Regions from separate parts of the Janthinobacterium sp. GW822-FHT07H10 genome, predicted to be linked through region 2. Evidence: riboswitches for the same ligand, from Rfam matches in the RefSeq annotation. Region 2 holds a riboswitch; the other holds the start of a gene.
What was found. A riboswitch is a leader RNA that binds a small molecule or an ion and turns the genes downstream of it on or off. The one in region 2 is predicted to bind FMN.
Positions count from the first base shown of each region.

Region 1 (4,416 bases), on a different contig from region 2:
CATTACCGCGACTACACGACCAAGGGCGCCACCACCACGGTGGCCAGCTATGGCGCCAATGGCGTCTACCGCAATGGCTACGTCCCCAGCACGAATCCGGACGACGTGAGCACGAACGCGCCGGCCGACAGCGACGTGAAACAGGGCGGCGCCCAGCTGAACCTGGAATACGCGCTGGGCGAGCTGACCCTGACCTCGATCACCGGCTATGAAAACTTCCGCAACGAGGCGACGGGCGACAGCGACAACACGCCGCTGGAAGTGGGGCGCAGCCGCTCGAAGGCGAGCAGCCGCCAGGTGTCGCAGGAACTGCGATTGACGTCGCCGCAGAACGGCGCCGTGAGCTGGGTGGCGGGCCTGTTCTACTTCAATGAAAAGATCGATTCCGATGCGGCCGGCGCGCGCCTGCCCAACGGCACGGTGCCGGCGCTGGCGGGCAGCACGCAGCCCGTCGGCTACAACCGCACCATCTACCAGCACAAGGCGCGCAGCGCGGCCATCTTCGGCAGCACGACCGTCAACTTCAGCGAGCAGCTGCTGTCCACGTTCGGCCTGCGCTGGACCACGGAAACCAAGGACCTGGACCTGCGCCGCGTGCAGGCCGCATCGAACACGGTGACGTTCGGCGATCCTTCCAACTGGTGGAACACGGTCCGGGGCGGCAATTACGCGGCCGCCTCCGTGGCCAACAACAACTTCACGTCGAATCCCTCGACCACGTGGAATGCGCTGACCTACGACGTGACGCCCGAGTACCGCTTCAGCCGCACCCTGCGCGGCTACCTGAAATACGCGCACGGCATCAAGTCGGGCGGCTACAACACGAGCGCCACGGACGTGCGCGCCCTGAACACGGTGAAGCCGGAGACCCTGAACTCGTTCGAGGCGGGCATCAAGTCCGAATGGCTGGATGGCCGCCTGAATTTCAACGCCAACGTCTTCCACTATGACTACAAGAACGTGCAGGTGAATATCACGGGCGTGTACAACGGCGACCCCACGCAAAGCGTGAATTATCTGCAGAACGTGCGCAAGGCCCACGTGAACGGCGCAGAATTCGAGGTCGAGGCGCAGCCGACGGACAATCTGCACATCAACGCCAACGCGGGCCTGCTGCGCACAGAATTCGACGATTTCGCCATCCAGAACAATGGCGGCGACCGTTCCGGCAATGAATTCGTGCGCTCGCCCCACGTGACGGCCCTGCTGGCAGCCGACTACCGCTACCCGCTGGGCAATGGCGCGCAGCTGGTCTTCAGCGGCGACGTGCGCTACACGTCCAAGCAGTACTACTATGTCGACCCGCAAAGCGACGCGCGTGGCTTGCTGAACCAGGGCGGCTTCGCGCTGGCCAATGCGCGCCTGTCGTATGTGCTGCCGGGCGGCAAGCAGCGGATCACGGCGTATGCGAACAACCTGGCCGACAAGGTCTACCGCAACCATACGCTCACCAGCTTCGTGCCGGGCGCGGTGAATGGCGACACCGTCATCATCGGCCAGGGCCGCACGGTGGGGGCGTCGTACACGCTGCAGTTCTAGGCGCGCGGGGCAGGGACAGGGGCGATATGCTATAGTCGCCGGGCGTGGCTGCCGCACCCTGTGCGGCGGCCACGCGACGTTCTCAGGGCGGGGTGCGATTCCCCACCGGCGGTAATGGCATGCGTGCCTAGCCCGCGAGCGCTTGCCGGCACGGTCTTCGGACCGGGACGGCAAGGTCAGCAGACCCGGTGCGATTCCGGGGCCGACGGTATAGTCCGGATAAAGAGAGAGCGGGATGTATCATTGTGTTGCTGCCGGCCTGCGCCCGGCGCATGGACGGCCTGCGTTTGCCGTCGGTGCGCGTGCGTATGTCTGCATGCCCAGTAGGGCGCGGCTGTTCTGCGCCTGTCATATCCCCTTCGATCCCATGCCCTGTTTTTATCATTCTTGAAAACAGGAGTTTCTTATATGTCACAACCTTCACACGCCGCACCCGGCAAGCGCATCGCTTTCATCCAGGCGGGCTGGCACCGCGACATCGTCGCCCAATGCCGCCTGTCCTTCATCGCTGACATGGCGGTCCTCGGCTTTGCCGAAAACGAGATCGATGTCATCGACGTCGCCGGCGCCTTTGAAATCCCCCTGCATGCGCAAGCGCTGGCCAGGAGCTGCCGGTACGCGGCGATTGCCGCTTCCGCGCTGGTGGTCGACGGCGGCATCTACCGCCATGACTTCGTCGCCGACGCCGTCATTTCCGGCATGATGCAGGTGCAGCTGGCAACGGGCGTGCCCGTGCTGTCGGCCGTGCTGACCCCGCACCACTTCCATGCGGGCCACGAACACCAGGAGTTCTACTTCCAGCATTTCAAGGTCAAGGGCGCGGAACTGGCCACGGCTTGCGCGGCCACCATCCATTCGCTGCAGCGGCTGGCGCAACCGGCCAGTGCGCCGCATGCGGCGCTGGCCGCCTGAGCGGCCGTTTGCCGCGTAGCGGCAATGCCGGGGCCAGCGCATCTGGATGCGCTGGCCTTTTTTACGCCGCCTGCTGCAGCAGCGCTGCCAGCCGCCGCTGCGCTTCCTCCAGGGGGCGGCGGTCGATCCAGGCGTCGATGTCGACGTCGCGGTCGAGGAAACCGTGCTGCAGCTGGAAATCCTTCTGTTGGCGGAACAGGGCCACCTTCTCGTCGGACAGGTCGGGCGCCAGCGTCAAATGAAAACCGTCGCGGTAGGCTTCGGCCACGGCGTCGGCGCCGGCCCGCGTCTCGCCCTGCAGGATGGCCAGCACGTCGGCCTGGTGGTTGCGCGCCCAGTGCGCGGCGCGCAGCGTCTGCGTCAGAAAGCGCACGACCAGCTCGAAGTGCTGCTCCAGCATCGTTTCATGCACGGTGATCGGGCGCGGCGTGCCGTTATTCACGCGGAAGCGGCGGTCGGGCAGGGCGTCGATGTCGATGCCCACTTCCAGCCCCGCCGCGCGTGCCGCCTCGGCCGCCGCCGCGCCTTTCACGTAGACGGCGTCGACTTCGCCGCGCAGCAGCGGGCCTATGCCTTGCCATAGCCCCGCGCCCAGGTTCTGCGCCGCTGGCGCCTCACCTCCCACTTCCACCAGCCGCACGTCGTCGAGCGTCAAGCCGGCCGACGCCAGCACGCCCTTGTAGCCGGCCAGGCTCATGCCGCGCGCGATGCTGCGGCCGCGCCGGTTCTCGCGCAAATCCTCGGCGCGGAAGGCGGGCAGCGCCAGGCGCTTGCCCTGCAGCTGCGCCGGCGTCGCGATGCCGGCGCCGGGGCGCACGAGGATGGCTTGCCATTCGTCTATCCATGTGAGGCCGATCAGGCGCGTGGGCGCCCCTTGCGCGCGCGCGGGCAGGGCCAGCAGGTTGCCGCCTTCGCGCACGAGCGTGGACAGGCCATGGTCGTAATGGTGGCGCGCCAGTTCGCCGCCCACTTCCTGCAGGGTTTTCAGGGCGATGCCGTCGCGGGCGAATTCCTCGTCCAGCCAGCCCAGCTTGTAGGCCAGGCCCGTGGCCGTGGGCACGGGGCAGCGCGTGAACCAGACGGTATCGACGGTATCGGCGCCAGCGGAGGTTGCGGTAGTCATGGGATTCCTTGGTGAGGTGAGGGAAGACCAGGCGCTGCACGAAACATGCCCGCTGCCGGGGCCTGGTCCGCCGGATCGGGCCCGGCCCTGTGCTTGCTGGCTGGCCGACAGCGCCGGCGCCTGGCGCTGCTGCCGCGCCAGCAGCCGCTGTTGCGCCAGCAGCAGCCATCCGCCAATGCCCCCGGTCCCGGTGCTGGCACGCGTCTTGCGAAAGTAGGGACAGGAGCGACCCGTATCCCTAACCCAAACTGAATGGAGCATGACATGACGGACGTGGCACAAGCGGAAGCACAAGCAGAAACCCAGGAGCTGACGGCGGCCGAACTGGCCTTCGTGGAGCAGGTGCGGCGCGATGCGCAGACGGCCTTCGACGGCTTGCGCGAGACGGGCAGCCTGACGGCCAACGGCACGGTGGGCTTCGTCGAGCGCACGCCGGGCGGCGACAAGGTGGTGGTGGTCAACGATCCGGGTCCGTTCCGCCGCGGCCAGCCCCTGAAGGCGGCCGTGCTGGCGCTGGACGGCACGGTGATCGTGGGCGACGCCAACAACGGCGGCGCGCGCTATTTAAAACTGTTCCGCGAGCGGCCCGAGGTCACCTCGATCTCGCACGTGCATTCGCCGTCGCTCGGCGCGTGGGCGCAGACGCACCGCACCCTGCCGATCCGCTACGTGCCCGTGCAGCGCTACCAGCTGATACGCGAAATTCCCATCTATATCGACCGCCGCCAGCCCGAAGTCGATTTCATCCTCGGCGAAATCGCGCGCAACACGCACGCCACGGCCATCCTGGAAGCGAATGGCGGCGCCACCGTGTGGGGCAAGCAGGGCTTGCTGAAGCTGGC
Region 1 covers NZ_JBXAKS010000002.1:477,030-481,445, forward strand. Annotated here, with positions in the region: gene AC1RDJ_RS06270 (TonB-dependent receptor) at 1-1,539, shown strand, start outside; FMN riboswitch at 1,614-1,775, shown strand; gene AC1RDJ_RS06275 (6,7-dimethyl-8-ribityllumazine synthase) at 1,948-2,451, shown strand; gene AC1RDJ_RS06280 (ABC transporter substrate-binding protein) at 2,513-3,574, opposite strand; gene AC1RDJ_RS06285 (class II aldolase/adducin family protein) at 3,839-4,416, shown strand, end outside.
Region 1: linked by a shared signal. The riboswitch ahead of AC1RDJ_RS06275 (6,7-dimethyl-8-ribityllumazine synthase) and the one ahead of ribB (3,4-dihydroxy-2-butanone-4-phosphate synthase) in region 2 are both predicted to bind FMN.

Region 2 (4,416 bases):
AAGCCGACGTCGCGGTAGGCATGCGGCAGCTCGGCCACGGGCAAGGTGCCCAGGTAGCTGGCGATCAGCGGCTTGATCTTGTCGACCTCGAAGCTGCCGGTGAAGATGAAGGTCATGTCGCGCGCGCTGGAAAAACGCTGGCGGAAAATCTCCAGCGACCGCTCCAGGCCCACACGATCGAAATCCTCGGCGCGCGGCACGCCTTCCACGCGGGGGCCGTCGCCAAACATGGCATGCTGGATGGCGTCGTAGAACACGGCTTCCGGCTGCGCCATGCTGTTCTTCGCCAGGTCCTGCTGCTTGCCGATGAAGGACTGGTACAGGCCGTCATCCTTGCGGACGTCGTGGAAATACAGGTACACCAGCTGCAGCATGACTTCCACGTCGGCGCTGCTGGACGAGCCGCCAAAGCCTTCGCTCAGCTCGCCCAGCGAGGCGCCCACGTTAACCGTTTTGCCGGCCAGCACTTTTTGCAGGTCCAGCGGCGCCAGGTCCTTCAAGCCCATGCTGCCGACGACGGCGCTGGCGTAACGGGCGTTGTAGATATCGGCGTCGCCGAACAGCGACTGGCCGCCGAAACGCGTCGACCCCATCAGCACCTGGTCATTCTTGAAGTCCGTCGGTTTCAGCAGCACGCGCACGCCGTTGCCCAGTTTGAGTTCCGTCACGCCGATGGCGCTGTTGAGCGTTTCGCTGACGATGCTGCCGCCGGCCGGCGGACCTGCCATCAGTTCGCTGGCGAGGACTTTTTCCGTGCGCGGCTCAACCTTTTGCTGCTCGGCACTGGCGACCGCATCGAGCAATTGCTGCTGCGTCGGTACGGCGGACGCCGTATCGCCCGCCTTCGGCTCGACACCCATGTAGACCACCAGTTTCTTTTGCTGGTCGGGGATTACCTTGGCCACCGTCTCGTTGATTTCCTGCAAGGTCACTTGCGGCAAGAGTTCCCGTGCATACAGCAGCTCGTTGGCGATGCCGGGGATGGCTTCCTGTTCGAGGAAGTTGCGCGAATACTCGGCCACGAAACCGGCCGAATCGGACTTGTCGCGCTCGTTGTAGGCCCGTTCGTAGTTGCGCAACATGTCCTTGCGCGCGCGGTCCAGCTCATCCTGGCTGAAACCGAAACGGCGCGCCCGTTCATCTTCTTGCACCAGCGCATCGATGGCCGGCTGCACGCCGCCCTTGCCCAGCAAGGCATACGCGCTGAACGATTCATAGCCGCGCACCAGCTTGCCCATGCTGCTGCCGCCCTGGATGAAGGGCGGATTGGCCTGCTGCGACAATTCCTGCATGCGCGCACTGAGCATCTGGCCGTACAGGTTTTCGATCATCTGGCGCCGGTAGTCGGCAATGGTGACGGGTTCCTGCGCGGCGCGGATCGGGTAGCGGATGAAGACGGAATTGTCGGCCGCCTCCTTGTCCGTGATCACCAGCGCTTCCGTCTGCGAGCGCTGCGGCACTTCCGCATACACGCGCGGACGCGGTTTCGCGGGATTTTTCAGCTTGCCGAAATGCGCGCGTATCATCGCTTCGGCCTGCTTCGGCTCGACGTCGCCCACCACCATCACGGCCATCAGGTCGGGACGGTACCAGTCCTGGTAGAAACGCTTGATGGCTTCCGGCTTGAAGGTCTTCAGCACGGATTCCTTGCCGATCGGCATGCGTTCCGCATAGCGCGAACCGTTCAGCAATTTCGGATACAGCACCTTGTTCATGCGGTCGCTGGCGCCCTTGCCCAGGCGCGCCTCTTCCAGCACGATGCCGCGCTCGCTGTTGATGTCGGCCGGATTGAACTTCAAGCCATGCGCCCAGTCTTCGAGCACGAGGAAACCCTTTTCCAGGTTGCCTTTCCTGTTCGTCGGGATCGGCAACACGTACACCGTTTCATCAAAGCTCGTGTAGGCATTCAGGTCGGCGCCGAATTTCACGCCGATCGATTGCAGGTAAGAAATCAGTTCATTGCGCTTGAAATGCGTGGAACCGTTGAAAGCCATGTGTTCCGTGAAATGCGCCAGCCCTTGCTGGTCGTCGTCTTCCAGGATGGAGCCGGCCTTCACCACGAGGCGCAGCTCGACTTTCTGTGCCGGACGGGCATTTTTCTTGATGTAGTAGGTCAAGCCATTCGGCAATGTACCTACGGTAACTTCTGGTGCCAGCGGCAAGGGGTCGCTCAAACGGATTTCAGCCTGGGCCATGCAGGCGCATGCCAGCAGGACGGCGCCCGAAATCAGGCGTAATTTACTCAGCTTCATGTAGTGCCTTGCGTAAGATTCAGTAAGCATACCTTACACCGAAATCGACTTTCCGCGATTAAAAACAGCTTAGGGGAAACGACTTTCCCAAGGGAACTTTGTCGAATAACAAACTCGACTGTGCCCTGCCAGGTTTTTTCAATTGTGCTACAGTATTGCCGCCGGTCATGTGGACCGGCACAACAATACGTCTTCGGGGCGGGGTGCGATTCCCCACCGGCGGTAAGACCGGCAACGGTCAAGCCCGCGAGCGCCTGTCAAATTCCTTTTGGCAGGGTCAGCAGATCTAGTGCAAACCTAGAGCCGACGGTATAGTCCGGATGAAAGAAGATGTGCAGTAGTGTGATGTCCCATCGCCACGGCGATGCGGCCAGTTGCGTCTATTCGCTTGCCCTGCAGCGTTTTTCGCCTATGCGAGGAGCGTTTCACCATGTTAGTCAACAGCTATACCCTGCTTTCCAACGACCTCGAAGGTCGCATCCAGTCCGCCCTGGCCGCCATGCGCGCCGGCATCCCCGTCATCCTGCTCGACGATTTCGACCGTGAAAATGAAGCCGACCTGATCCTGTCGGCGGAAAAACTGACGAATGAAACCATGGCCCTGCTGATCCGCGAATGCAGCGGCATCGTCTGCCTGTGCCTGCCGACGGACGTCGTCAGCGCGCTGGAATTGCCGCCCATGTCGTCCGACAACGGCAGCCGCTACGGCACGCCGTTTACCGTCTCCATCGAGGCGCGCGACGGCGTCACGACGGGCGTGTCGGCCGCCGACAGGGTCACCACCATCCGCGCCGCCATCGCCAAGGACGCCAAGCCGGCCGACCTGGTGCGTCCGGGCCACGTCTTCCCCCTGCGCGCCGCGCCCGGTGGCGTGCTCGAGCGTCGTGGTCACACGGAGGGTTCCGTCGACCTGTCGCGCATGGCGGGCCTGAACCCGGCCGCCGTGCTGTGCGAGCTGATGAATCCGGACGGCACCATGATGCGCGGCGACGATATCGAACGCTTTGCCGAACTGCATGGCATGCCCATCCTCACCATCGAGGAACTGGTCGAGTGGCGCAGCACGCGCGAGCAGTAAGCTCGCCTCAGGCCGCCACGGCCTGCGGCACGTGCACGTGGCGGTGGACGAGGGCCGCCGCCAGGCCATACGCGGCGGCAATCGTCGCGTAGGCCAGCGGCAGGCGCAGCGACCAGTCGGGCACCATGTGCAGGATGCTGCCGATCAGGGCCACGCCCACCAGGGCGCCGATCTGCCGGTTCGCATTCAGGGCCGCCGCCGCGCTGTTCGCATGCTGCTTGCCGGCCACCCGCATCACGGTGGCCGTCATGGCGGGAATGGCGATGCCGATGGCCACGTTCATGACGGCCGTGCCCAGCGCCAGCAGCGCAAACGGCGTGCCGGGGCGCAAGGCCATCAACAGCAGCGCCATGACGGCGCCCACCAGCAAACCGAACAGCATCGGCAGGCGCGTGCCATGCCGCGCCGCAATACTCCCAGCCATGAAATTGCCCACCGTGTAGGCTGCCATCATGGGCAGCAGGCGCAGGCCCGACTGCAAGGCGTCGGCGCCGCCCGCTTGCTGCAGGAACAGGCTCAATAAAAACAGCTGGCCGAAGACGCAAAAGTTAATCAAAAATCCCACGCCATTGGCCGCGCCGAAGCTGCTGCTGTGAAACAGTGCGCGCGGCAGCAGCGGATGGCTGCCGCTGCGCTCGCGCCGCAGTAATTGCCAGGCGGACAATACCGTCCATGCCCCTGCCGCCAGCACGCCCGGCGACAGCCAGCCCAGCACGGGACCTTCGATCAGCACGAAACTCAGGCCCGCCAGCGCCGCCACGCCCAGCGCATGGCTGAACAGCGACAGGTCGCGCGGCTGGCGGGCCGGCGCGGCCAGCAGCACCTGCGCCATGACGATGGCCAGCACGCCCAGCGGCACGTTCACCCAGAAGACGCTGCGCCAGCCGAACTGGTGCACGAGGATGCCGCCGATCAGGGGACCGGACGCGCCCGCCACGCCCACCAGCGCCGACCAGGCACCGAGCATGCGCGTGCGTTCGCGCTCGTCGTCGAAGCTGTGCGTCAGCAGGCTGAGCGAGCTGGGCATGAACAGGGCCGCGCCCGCCCCTTGCAGCAGGCGCGCCGCCGTGAGGAAATGGCCGTCGG
Region 2 covers NZ_JBXAKS010000007.1:200,717-205,132, forward strand. Annotated here, with positions in the region: gene AC1RDJ_RS17550 (M16 family metallopeptidase) at 1-2,252, opposite strand, end outside; FMN riboswitch at 2,438-2,588, shown strand; gene ribB (3,4-dihydroxy-2-butanone-4-phosphate synthase) at 2,683-3,330, shown strand; gene AC1RDJ_RS17560 (MFS transporter) at 3,338-4,416, opposite strand, start outside.